Regions from separate parts of the Williamsia sp. z71 genome, predicted to be linked through region 1. Evidence: predicted binding sites of a transcription regulator. Region 1 holds the regulator's gene; each other region holds the start of a gene.
The links. The regulator LexA, encoded in region 1, represses DNA repair genes until DNA is damaged. The targets are predictions, from matches to a motif close to CGAACANNTGTTCG.

Region 1 (3,208 bases):
GGTGGGAAGAGCAGAACATCGTCGATCGCGATGTGTGGATCGAAGCAGGTAAGAACGGCTTCCTCGCCGTGGATGCACCCGAGGAGTTCGGCGGCGGCGGAGTCGACGACTTCCGCTATCAGGCCATCGTCTCCGAGGAATCCGCCCGCGGTGGATACAGCGGTCTGGGATTCACCCTGCACAACGACGTCATCGCGCCGTACCTGCTGGAGCTGACGACCGACGAGCAGAAGGCGCGCTGGCTTCCCGGGTTCACCTCCGGTGAACTCATCACCGCCATCGCGATGACCGAGCCCGGAACCGGTTCAGACCTGCAGGGCATCAAGACCACCGCCAAGAAAGACGGCGACCACTGGGTGCTCAACGGATCGAAGACCTTCATCACCAACGGCATAAACGCCGACCTGGTGATCGTGGTCGCACGTACCGACCCGGAGGCCGGCGCGAAAGGCTTCAGCCTGCTGGTCGTCGAACGCGGTATGGAAGGCTTCGAACGCGGCCGCAACCTCGACAAGGTCGGCATGAAGGCACAGGACACCGCCGAGCTGAGCTTCGACAACGTCCGAGTGCCCGCCGAGAACCTGCTCGGTGAAGAGGGTCTCGGCTTCATCTACCTTATGCAGAACCTGCCGCGCGAACGGCTGTCGATTGCGGTGGTCGCTGCTGCCGCGATGGAGCAGGTGCTGGAGACCACCATCCAGTACGCCAAGGACCGCAAGGCTTTCGGGCGTTCGATCGGCAACTTTCAGAACACCCGGTTCCTGCTGGCCGAGCTGTCCACCTCGACCACGACGACCCGCGTCTTCGTCGATCACTGCATCGGTCTGCTCAACGAGAAGAAACTGACCGTCCCCGACGCCGCGATGGCCAAGTACTACGCGACCGAGAACCAGGTGCACCTGGTCGACCGGTGCCTGCAGCTGCACGGTGGGTACGGCTACATGCGTGAATACTCGGTCGCCAAGGCGTTCCTCGATTCTCGCGTGCAGACCATCTACGGCGGAACGACCGAGATCATGAAGGAAGTGATCGGCCGCAGCCTCGGGGTCTGACCCCAGGATCTGATCGCTCACCGCCTCGAACGCGAAAGGCGGGGTGTACCGGAAGGTTCCGGTACACCCCGCCTTTTGTACTGTCTGGGGATGATCTGCCTACGACCGGCAGGTCAGAGTCGGCGCATCACGGTGACGACCTTGCCCAGGATGACGGCGTCGTTGCCCGGGATCGGATCGAACACCGGGTTGTGGGGCATCAGCCACACCGCGTCCTTGGTCCGTTTGAACGTCTTGATCGTGGCGTCACCGTCGATCATCGCGGCGACGATGTCGCCGTTGTCGGCCACATTCTGCTGGCGTACGACCACCCAGTCGCCGTCGCAGATGGCGGCGTCGATCATCGATTCGCCGACGACCTTGAGCAGGAACAGCGAACCCTCGCCGACCAGCTCCTTGGGGAGAGGGAAGACGTCTTCGACGGCTTCTTCGGCCAGGATCGGCCCGCCGGCGGCGATCCGGCCGAGCACCGGGACGAACGTCGGCGTGGGCATGGATTCGTCCGGTGTCTGGACCTGACCGGCCGCGGTGGCCGGGTTGAGGTCGGTGTCCTGGATGTTCACCGCGCGGGGCCGGTTGTTCTCGCGCTGCAGGAAACCCTTGCGTTCGAGGGTGCGGAGCTGGTGGGCGACCGAAGACGTCGAGGTCAGGCCCACCGCGTCGCCGATCTCCCGGATGCTCGGCGGGTAGCCGCGTTGGCGGACCGAGGTACGGATGACCTCGAGAACTGCTTTCTGGCGAGGGGTCAGTGAGCCCTCGGCGAGTGGTTCGGTGGCGACCACAGTGGTCGCGGCCCCGTCCGCCGGTGTCGGGGGCTGGGTTGTATCGGCCATCAGGTCCTCCAGTTCATGCGGTGTCGGGCGGGGTCCATGGGACAAAGATAGTGCAAATGGTCACAAGTCTCAAACATTTGTTCGAGAAGGCGTGGCGCTTTGTCGGAGGCCCGTGATACAAATCGAACACTCTTTCAATCGAACGAGTGATCGAATAGGGATTGAACCGATGACCGAGGACTGAACCCATGACTGCAGCCACCACCATCACCCGGCCGGCCACAGCTCGGCCTGTTCACCACCCCGAGAGCGATACCGCCACGCGCACCACGCGCCCGGTACGGCCCTCGGACACGACCCGCCCCGCCGGTCGCCGACTGTCCGCGCAGCGCCGCGTGGCCGTCTCCTGTGCCGCATCGCGTAACTCCGAGCAGCGGATACCGACCGAACGTGAGATGGTTTTCGTCCGTAGGCGCGCCTGGGCGGGCGCGGCGGTCACCGGCGTGGGGCTGATGCTGGTGGTCGCCTTCATGACGTTCTTCGGCGGAGTCATACAGCAGTCGAGCGATCCGGCCCGGCTGGGCACCGAGGTCGTCCGCGTCCAGTCGGGGGAGTCGTTGGGCGCCATCGCATCACGTATCGCCCCCGAGATGCCGACCGAGACCGTGGTCGCGAAGATCATGGAGCTCAATGCAATGAACAACTCGGCACTGTCGGTGGGTCAGGCATTGGTCACCCCGGTCTACGCGAGGTAGACGGTGGAGGGGCCGCGATCACGGACGGTATCCTCGAAGGCAGAGTGTCTGGTCAATCCGCCCAGGCCGTCGACTGTCGAGGGATCGTGCATGCATTGCCCGTTTTGCAAGAACGAGGACACCCGCGTAGTCGATTCGCGAGTGGCGGACGAGGGGCAGGCCATCCGTCGTCGCCGTGCCTGTTCGCAGTGTGCACGCCGCTTCACCACGGTCGAGACCGCGGTGCTCTCGGTGGTCAAGCGGACCGGCGTCACCGAACCCTTCAGCCGCGAGAAGGTCATGCGCGGCGTCCGCCGCGCCTGCCAGGGCCGTTCGGTGGATGACGACAAGTTGCAGCATCTCGCGCAGCAGGTGGAAGAAGCCGTGCGGGCATCGGGTTCGGCGGAAGTCCCCGCCAACGAGGTAGGTCTGGCCATCCTCGGCCCGCTCCGGGAACTCGACGAGGTCGCCTACCTTCGATTCGCCTCGGTCTACCGGTCATTCGACTCGGTGGACGATTTCCAGAAAGAAATCGACGACCTCAGGTCGAGCAAGTCCTGACGACACCCCGCGGCCTAACGCAGGTCGCGGATCGCCTTGATGGCACGCTTTTCTGAAATCGGGTATGCGGTTCGGAGCTGTTGAGCGA
Region 2 (3,208 bases), on a different contig from region 1:
AGAACGTCGACCGCTCCGGATACGCGGCGGTATTTCAGGTGAACGGTCCACAGTGGTTGACGTTGGAAGGCGAAGCATCAGTCCACCGTGACCCAGAGGCTGTCGCCGAAGGTGTTCGCCGCTACGCGGCTCGCTACAAAGAGCCCAAAGTGAACCCACGCCGCGTGGTCATCCAGATCAACGTAGAGCGTGTATTGGGCTCGCAGTCGCTGATGGTCACCGCCTGAGCAATAAGCTAGGCATCTTGGTGCGGGCTATCCGGTTCGGGATCGGGTTGGACCTCAGGTTCGCGGTCCGTCAGTTCCGCCAACTTTTCGGCCAACACCGCCCGGCGATCGGCCAGTACCTTCTCCCAGGCTGCTGCGAGGGTTTCGTTGACATGCTGGGCCCGGTTGACCCGCGGTTTTCGTTCCGGATCCACCGACGCCGGCGGTATCCACCCGACCCGACCCGTGTCGGGGCCTTCGGTGATCATGATCGTCTGCCACTGATGCGGTCCATCACCGATGAGTTTGTGGTGCGGCGGGCAGGCTGATCCCATCATGTCGATATCGGTCAAACCCCCATTGATCCAGGCAAGCAGATGATGGGCCTCGACCCAGGTCGCCGGATTGGTACAACCAGGATGCGAACAACCCCGATCCCGGACGAACAACGCCAACCGTTGCCCCTTCTGCGCGGTCCGTTTGGTCCGGGCAAGATACAACACCTCAGCACTGTGGTCAGCAAAGACGGCCAGATATTTGTCCGACCGCGCCGCCAGATCCAGGGCCTCTTCGACCGGAATATCCACCCCCGACGCCGTTCTGGCGATCCCCGCACACTCGTCGAGCTGCTGCTTGGTCATCGTGATGACCAACTGCGCCGGCAAACCACGATGCGACTTGCCCAGCAGATTGCACTCCAAAATGGTCTTCAGGATCGCCTTGAGCGCGTCGTGACATTGTTGGCCCTTCGAACGGGTATCCCGCTCAGCAGCAGCTCTGACCAGCTCCGCATCCTGTTTCGGATCATCGGACGCACCGGTCGGCGAGTTCGGGTCGGCTGGATTGTTCATCCCCGGCGCCGCCCACACATCCATCACCGTCCGCAACAAGGCCAACGTTTCCGGGTCCAGGGTGCCGGTGATCTTGGCCATCAAATCCACCCCCTGATCCCCGATACCCATCGACCGTTTACGAGCCCGATCCGAATCATCGGTCAACCGACCATCAGGGTCGACCCGGGCCAACACCGCGCGACCGGCGGCGGTCAACTGGGTGGGATCTTGGCCGACGGCCTCTTCGGTCATCCAATGATCCACCACGTCATACACTGCCGGATCAGAGGCCGACGGGATCTGTTTGCGCACATCCAACATGACATCCATATGCGCCGCCCCGATCAAACCTTTCGACCACGCCTGCTCGGCCGCAGGGCATTTCGGCGCCAACACCTCACCCTGCAACGTATGAAACCGGCCCACCGCCTCCAGGGCCCGGATCCGGGACATGGTTTGCCCTTTGGTCAACCGCAACTCGCTACGGGTGAAACCGAACAGTGACGAATACCCGGCTTCGGTAAACGATGACCGATCCGAGACCCGCAACAGGTGACGCAACCCGGTGAACTCGACCTTACGGGCGATCCGTTCATGCACCCGCACAAGCTCATTGACTTCCGCGCCAGACATATCGGAATCAGCGCAGTCCGCGATATCGGCAACGAGCAACTCCAACTCGAGGTACTTGCGCACCAATACCGGAACCGGCGAGGAATCAACCGAAGAGTCAACCGAAGATTCAACAGGCGGATCGTCAGTCATCATGCCCCCCAGCACATCTGATCAGAACGCTTTCAATCAGTGTACCCTGGAGGGCTCAATAAGTCGAACATTTATCCGAACTGATCGAGCCGATCTGAGGCCTGGATCAGACCGACTTCAGCTCGTGTGGTCGGGAATTGAACGCTTCGCAGCCATCTTCGGTGACGACCACGATGTCTTCGATGCGTGCGCCCCAACTGTCGGGGAAATAGATGCCCGGCTCGATGCTGAATGCCATGCCCGGACGCAGCGGAATGTTGTTGCCCGCAACGATATACGGCTCTTCATGAACCGAGAGGCCGATGCCGTGACCGGTGCGGTGAACGAACTTGTCGGCGAGTCCGGCGGCTGCCAATACGTCCCGGGCCGCGGCGTCGACCTCCTCGGCGGTGACGCCGGGGCGCACTGTGGCCACAGCGGCCCGCTGGGCTTGTTGCAGCCACTCATACTGACGCGCGATGACATCGGAAGGTGTACCGACACAGTAGGTTCGGGTGCAATCGGAGTTGTATCCCGGCGCGACCGGTCCGCCGATATCCACGACAACCATGTCGCCGTCCTCGATCACCCGGTCCGACACCTCGTGATGGGGGTCGGCACCGTTGGGGCCGGATCCCACGATGATGAACTCGGCTCGGGTGTGCCCTTCGGCGAGAATGGCGGCGTCGATGTCCGCAGCGACCTCACGTTCGGTGCGACCGGCTTTGAGCCACTCCCCGACCCGCGCATGTACTCGGTCGATCGCGGCGCCGGCCCGGCGTAACGCGTCGATCTCGGCGTCGTCCTTGATCATCCGCAATTCACGCAGGACAGCAGTGGCGAGTTCTGGTGCGCCGCCCCATCGGCCTGCCAGTGGGACCGTGTGCAGCGCAGGCGTCGCGTCGGAGACGGCGTATCGGTCGCCTGCTCCTCCGGCAGCAACAACTGCGAGTGCATAGGCATCCTGGCCGTCAACCCAATCGTGGACGGTCAAGCCGAGTTCGCCGACGGCCGACTCGCGCAGCGCCGCCAACTCCAGCCGTGGCACAACTACTTCGGGAGCCCGGCCCGGACTGATCACCAGGGCGGTGAGCCGTTCGAATGTGCTGGCCCGAGAGCCCGTCAGATACCGCAGGTCGGGTCCGGGAGTGATGAACAGCGCTGACAGGCCCGCTTGCGCCGTGAGCTCCTGCGCCCGATCCAGACGTGACTTGTACACCGCTGCCGAGAATCGTTGATCTGCCATGGATTCAAGGCTATCGGTCGCACCGCTCGTGATGTGGCCGGCCGCCGGACGCGTGTCACAACGCGGCGGAGGTGTGTTCCAGTCGAATCACAACATGCAATGAGCGATCTCTAACCGGGCGAAAACACCGTTTTACGCGGAGAATGCAGGCAACGGAAGATATCAGTTCTGAACATACC
Region 3 (3,208 bases), on a different contig from region 1:
ACACACCACGACCCGGGAGGCGAATGACCGAGGGTACGAGTGTCTGGTCGTATCCGACTGTGTTGGTTCATATTTCCCGGACTTCCAGCGCATCGGGCTGGAAATGATCTGCGCGCAAGGTGGAATCTTCGGCTGGGTTGCCGATTCCGCGGCGGTCATCCCCGCCATTGCCGATCTACCCGTCACGCCGGAACCCGCACCTGCCTCCCGAGGCTGAAGGAACCAGAAGTCATGACCACAGAAATCAACGAAAAGACCCCTGTCCCCGCCGCACCGGACGGACCGGTGACCATCCCCTGGTGGACCCGAGGTGACACCAACGCCTTCTTCGGCCTCGCATTCAACATCCTAGTCAATGTCCTGACCTTGACCGGGCTCCTGATCTACGTCGTCGGCTTCAACGAAGGTGACGTCTTCGGGACCGTGCTGCCCGCCCTCGGTGTGGCTCTGATCCTGGGCAACCTCTACTACACCTGGCTCGCACGGCGTCTGGGCCGCAAGGAGAATCGCACCGACGTCACCGCTCTGCCCTACGGTCCCAGCGTTCCTCACATGTTCATCGTCGTGTTCGTGGTGATGTTGCCGGTTTATCTGAACACCGACGATGCCGTCGCCGCCTGGCAAGCGGGCCTGGCATGGGCATTCATGATCGGTGTGATCGTGATGATCGGCGCGTTCGTGGGCCCGTACATCCGCAAGATCACGCCGCGCGCGGCAATGCTCGGCACCCTGGCGGGTATCTCGATCACCTTCATCTCGATGCGGCCGGCCGCCCAGATGTGGGAGGCCGCCTGGATCGGCCTGCCGGTGCTGGCGATCATCCTGATCGGATTCTTCACCAATGTTCGTCTGCCCGGCAATGTTCCGGTCGGTTTGGCGGCACTCCTCGTCGGTACGGCGATCGGCTGGGCCGGCGGGTTCATGGACGCCCCGGCCGTCGGTGATGCAGTCGAGAACATCGCACTGGGCATTCCCGATCAACGTTTCGACATGCTGTTCGACGGTCTGACCGACCTCGCACCACTGCTCGGCACCGCCATCCCTCTGGGCATCTACAACTTCACCGAAGCGATGAGCAACGTGGAGAGCGCCGCTGCGGCAGGTGACAACTACAACCTGCGCAGCGTTCTGCTCGCCGACGGTGCCGGAGCGTGCATCGGCGCCGGCTTCGGTTCACCGTTCCCACCGGCGGTCTACATCGGCCATCCGGGTTGGAAGGACGCCGGTGGACGGGCCAGTTACTCACTGGCGAGCGGCCTGGCGATCGGCCTGCTCTGCTTCCTCGGCTTGTTCGGGATTCTCGAAGCGCTGCTACCGGTTCCGGCGATCGTACCGATCCTGCTGTACATCGGCTTGTTGATCGGAGCGCAAGCCTTCCAGGCGGTTCCACGTATCCATGCGATCGCGGTGGTCGCGGCGATCCTGCCCAACCTCGCGCAGTGGGCTCACGGCCTGATCGACAACTCCCTGGCCGCCGCCGGCACCACCGCCGGTGAGGTCGGCATGGGCGCCATGAACGAGGCCGGCGTTGTCTACGAAGGGCTCAAGGTCCTCGGCGAAGGCGCAGTCCTGGTCGGCCTGGTGCTCGGCACCATGGTCACCTTCATCATCGACAAGAAGTTCCTCTTCGCCGCCATCGCTTCCGCAGTCGGTGCCGTGCTGTCGTTCATCGGCCTCATCCACGCACCGGAGATCGCGTGGAATGCTGCCCCTGAAGTCGCGTTGGGCTATCTGTTCTTCGGAATCGTCTGCCTCGCATACTCGTTCCTTCCCGGAGCGAAGGAGGAGGTGGTCCACGACGAGTCCGACGTGATGGCCGCGTAGTGTTCACTTTTCGCCGTCCCGCAGCGCTCCGGCCTGATGGTCGGGGTGCTGCGCTTGGAGTCACCCCTGGAGAATCCGGGGCCTGTCAGACCCATTCGGTAGACTGCCCCGGAGAATTTTCGCACTTCGGTGAATGTTATTGCCGCACCATAGGATTAGTTGTCGAACGCTTGTGCGAATGCAATTTCGGGAGTAGACTCGGACCATGGACTTCGGGGGAATGTTCGCCAGAATCTCAGATCTGGCAGGGGATGCGGCTTTGGTCGCGGGTGATGACACCGAGTTGTCGTCGCGGGTTGTGACGGTGATACGTCTCAATCATGTTGTGGAGCAGGTCCTTTTTCGTTTGGTCGGCGAGGTCGATCGGCGCCGGATCGCGCAGAAGAAGGGCGTGGGGTCCACAGCCAAGCTATTACGGGACGCCGGTATGGCGCCGGCGGTTGCGCACCGGTACGTGCGAGTAGGCAGGGCACTCGGTGACATTCCGTCGGTATCAGCCTACGGCGTGGACGGGAGCCTGTCGGGTGAGCATGTGGACTCGATCATCAAGGGCCTCAATCATATTGAGCGTCGCAATCCAGACCTCCCCGATGCTGACCGGTCCGATTGCGTGCGCGGACTACTGACCGAAGCGTTGATGGGCACACCGGCGGCGGTGTCGGTGCGGGCACGGCATATGGCGTTGGTGTTATCGCCACCCGACAAAGAAGTGCCGGACGCGGAAAATCATGATCTGAACGAGTTGTCATTCGGGACCGGTGATGACGGCCGCACCCACGGCACCCTGGACTTGGACAGTCTGCTCGGCGAGAAGTTGGCGGTGGCACTCGATCCGCTGTGCACACCAGTACCTGAACCCGATGGCTCGCCGGATCCGCGGAGTGCAGGCCAGATCCGGGCTGATGCGCTGGAACGGTTGCTGGATTCGTATTTCGATCAGGAAGACCGACCCACCCGGGGTGGGGCGAAACCACATGTGACGGTGACCGTCTCACCCGAACATCTGCAACACTTACAGCTGCGCGGCATCCCGGGTGCCACACCGCCGGCCATGGCGCCGAAGTTCGAATGGACCGGACCGGCGTCGGCGCCCACCGCGCAGATGGTGGCGTGTGATTCGGTGATCACAAGAATCCTGCTCGACAACAACTCGGTGCCACTCGATGTCGGACGCGACCAACGCACCGTCACCCCCGCGATCCGCAAAGCGCTGATCGCCCGCGACCAGGGCTGCGCATTCCCGGGATGCGGCTGCCCGTCGGTGTACACCGATGCCCATCACATCGACTTCTGGCGCAACGGCGGCACCACCAGCCTGAGCAACATGGTCCTACTCTGCCGCCGACACCACCGCTACATCCACCACCGCGGGTGGAAGGTGTTC
Region 4 (3,208 bases), on a different contig from region 1:
TGGGTGCGGTCCCGGGTTCGTTCATGGGCGGACCCGACTGTGCCCCGAACCAGGCCAGCGCGGCCTTGAGGTGCTCGGATCCGAACCAGTTGTCCAGGAGCGCATTCCCGGACATCAAGAATTCCTGCGAGAGACCGAGTCCGGCCGCGGAGCCGTTGCCGGGGATGCGGGCGGGCAGGCCCCAGAACGCCTTGCCGAGCGCGAGCGGTGAGGGAGACGACGTGAACGCCGACATCATCGCGGCCGACCGCGGCGCCCAGACGGCGACGAATCGACGGTAGGCCTCGGCATCGGCGGCACCGCAGGCCGTCTCGATCGACGCGATGGTCTTCTCGAGATCGCGATGGAAGACGATCGGGGGAGCATCGTCGGTCGCGGGGCAGAAGGCCCACGGGTCGCAGTCGATGTACTGCAGCCCGTGATCGGCCAGCGACAGCTCGTCGAGGATGGGGGTGTGCCGGATCATCAGGTGGGCCGAGGACCCCCGGTCGACGCGATAGCCCGGAAACCGCTCGACGGTGGAGACGGCACCGCCGGCGACACTGTCGCGTTCGAGCACCTTGACCCGTTGGCCGGTGGCGGCCAGATAGGCGGCCGCCACGAGGCCGTTGTGTCCGGAGCCGATGACTAGCGTGTCGATCATGTGGTCCTATCGCATTGGTAGGGCGCGGCCGAGGACAGCAAACGGCCTGGGATCACCGGCGAAGGTGAAACCGCGCAGCACGTCGGCAAAACCCAACCGGCGGTACAGACGCCACGCCCGGTTGTTCTCCTCGTCTACCTCGGGTGTCGAGAGCAGCACCTGTGGTTCGGAGCGATCGGCAACCAGGCGTTGTAGCAATTGCTCGCCGATCCGCCTGCCCTGCGCAGACGGATGGACGTGCAGTTCGGTCAGCTCGAAGTAGTTGTCGGTGAGGGCGCTCACGCGCTCCCGGCTGCATCCGGCGCGGACCAGCCCGCTGCGTACCTGCTGATTCCACCACTGGTCGTGGGCGCCGCTGTATCCGTACGCGATACCGACCAGGGCTTCCCGTCCGGCCGGACCGGGGGAGTCGATCGCGGCGACGGCCTTCCACCCGGGCCGCCGGATGTGGTCGTGCCACAGGGGCGCCCGTTGCACTTCGGTGCCCGGTGGGTAGTTCATCGCGGTGACGTACACGTTCAAGGCCTCGGGCAGCCAGATCTGTGCATCGTGGGCCGAGAGTTCGGCGATCCGGATGGGCACAGAAGTTTCCGCCTTTTTTGCTTGAGGGTTGTCGGTGTCGTTAGGTATATTGAATCTGTCGAACGGGTGTTCGAGGCTTCAACCTCCGCAAAGGCGCAAGCCGCATCGTTACCCGCTTTACGACATGAGGGCGACTCGGTGGCAGACGAGGGAAGCGTAGGCCACCGGGCCGACCCCGTATAGACACCGGCAGTCGGCCGGATAAGAGGCAGCGGAGAAGGAGGACCGGGATGTCGACGATGGCACGGAATCCCGCGCGGGACTCTCGGCACCGTGGGGCGGCTTCGGCCACGCGGGTCACCAGGCTGCCCGAACCGACCCAGATCATCGCCTCCCGCGAGATGTTGGAGCGAGCCGAGTCGCGTCTGCGCGAATCGGATGTCGTCACCGACGCCGCCGAGGCGTTCAGTGCCCTGTATCAATCGGCATTGCGTGCGGCCGGTGCGGTCTTGGCCGTCTCGGAGCATCCCACCCGCCGCCGCGGGTCGCGCAGTGCCTGGGCCCGGCTGCCGCAGGCGATGCCCGAGCTCTCCGGGTGGGCCACCTACTTCGCCGGACACTCTCGCCTGCGGGCCGATACGGAAGCCGGCATCCGGTCGGTCACCGAAGAGCAGATCGCGGAGTTACGGCCGAAGGTGGATGAGTTCTTACACGTGGTCGAGAGGGAAATCCTGCGACTCGAGCGGGGCAAACCGTCGAATATGCCCGCCGGTGCTGCGTGAAGGCTCCGAAATTACTGCTAACGGACCAAATTTGACCAACTTGTGGCGGGGAATGGTGGTTGGAACTTCCAACACCTCGTATCATCAGAGTTGGGTCCACCCGAGTGGGTCCGGGCAACCGGAATTGTCTCCTCTGGAAGCTCTACCGAAACCATGTGCTGAAGGAGGGGGCGGGTGCCACTCTCAGAGCACGAGCAGCGCATGCTCGAACAGATCGAAAACGCTCTGTACGCCGAAGACCCCAAGTTTGCGTCGAACGTGCGGTCGCGTCGCTTTCGCGGGTCCACTGCGCGCCGTCGACTGCAAGCTGCCGTGTTGTTCCTCGTCGGACTCGTTCTCCTCGTCGGGGGAGTTGTCATCGAGGTTCAAATCGGTGGTTTCCCCATTGTCAGCCTCATCGGCTTCCTCGTGATGTTCGGTGCGGGGCTGATGGCGTTGTGGGGATCACGTAGCGGACCGGCTCCCGGAGGCTCTTCGGGATCGTCGCCGCGCGGTGGCTCGTCGGGCCGCGAGCAGCGACAGGGACGCAAATTTTCTGAGCGGATGGAAGAGCGGTTCAACCGCCGCTTCGAGCAGGAGTAGACGCCGCCAGGCGCCGTTGATCGTAGAAGGCCGTGCATCGCATCGCGATGCACGGCCTTTTCGTCTGTTTTGAGGGCAGCTCGCCCACTTTCCACCCAGGCCCCCACTTTCTCCCACCTCCGGCATTTCTGTGGTCGAAGCAGGCTGAAGCGGCCCTTTTGGCTCCAAAAGGCCTCCGAGACGGCCTGTGGACACCCTGACTCAGGATTTTTCCCCCACCTGTCTACACCACCTCTACCTGCGGTCTTGGTGGCCGAATGCCGAACTCCGGGCAACTTGGGGTGGAAAGTGGTGGATTGTGGGGTACAGTGGTGCTCGTTGGTGGAAGAGAACCGGATTTTTCCTACCAACCTTGGGGTTGGAGGTGACGACACATGGCCAGCGCTATGTTCTTCGGCACTTACACACCCAAGTTGGACGACAAAGGGCGGCTCACGCTGCCCGCGAAGTTCCGAGACGCACTTGCAGGAGGGGTGATGATCACAAAAGGTCAGGACCGCAGCCTCGCAGTGCACATGCGGGATGACTTCTACGAGCTGGCTCAACGAGTGATGAGCTCGCCCAAGAATGATCCTGCTGCCCGGGCTTTTCAACGTCAACTGAGCTCGGGAACCGATGAACAACGGCCAGACGGTCAGGGGCGGATAACCCTGTCCCCGGATCACCGTCGTTATGCGGG

Region 2: AC51GR_RS15550 (HNH endonuclease signature motif containing protein) is a predicted target of LexA. The motif match lies at 1,869-1,882, and genes of this name have one in related genera.
Region 3: AC51GR_RS08305 (HNH endonuclease signature motif containing protein) is a predicted target of LexA. The motif match lies at 1,988-2,001, and genes of this name have one in related genera.
Region 4: AC51GR_RS06810 (SAV_6107 family HEPN domain-containing protein) is a predicted target of LexA. The motif match lies at 1,285-1,298, and genes of this name have one in related genera.

Annotation. Positions count from the first base shown of each region.
Region 1 is NZ_JCANWX010000005.1:192,047-195,254, reverse strand. Features, by position in the region: gene AC51GR_RS13940 (acyl-CoA dehydrogenase family protein) at 1-1,052, shown strand, start outside; gene lexA (transcriptional repressor LexA) at 1,166-1,885, opposite strand; gene AC51GR_RS13930 (LysM peptidoglycan-binding domain-containing protein) at 2,074-2,580, shown strand; gene nrdR (transcriptional regulator NrdR) at 2,671-3,120, shown strand; gene hrpA (ATP-dependent RNA helicase HrpA) at 3,135-3,208, opposite strand, start outside.
Region 2 is NZ_JCANWX010000006.1:78,892-82,099, reverse strand. Features, by position in the region: gene AC51GR_RS15555 (PPOX class F420-dependent oxidoreductase) at 1-227, shown strand, start outside; gene AC51GR_RS15550 (HNH endonuclease signature motif containing protein) at 236-1,735, opposite strand; gene AC51GR_RS15545 (M24 family metallopeptidase) at 1,911-3,029, opposite strand.
Region 3 is NZ_JCANWX010000003.1:35,923-39,130, forward strand. Features, by position in the region: gene AC51GR_RS08295 (cysteine hydrolase family protein) at 1-217, shown strand, start outside; gene AC51GR_RS08300 (SulP family inorganic anion transporter) at 232-1,824, shown strand; gene AC51GR_RS08305 (HNH endonuclease signature motif containing protein) at 2,030-3,208, shown strand, end outside.
Region 4 is NZ_JCANWX010000002.1:564,846-568,053, forward strand. Features, by position in the region: gene AC51GR_RS06800 (phytoene desaturase family protein) at 1-643, opposite strand, end outside; gene AC51GR_RS06805 (GNAT family N-acetyltransferase) at 650-1,225, opposite strand; gene AC51GR_RS06810 (SAV_6107 family HEPN domain-containing protein) at 1,456-1,947, shown strand; gene AC51GR_RS06815 (SCO2097 family morphological protein) at 2,122-2,529, shown strand; gene mraZ (division/cell wall cluster transcriptional repressor MraZ) at 2,916-3,208, shown strand, end outside.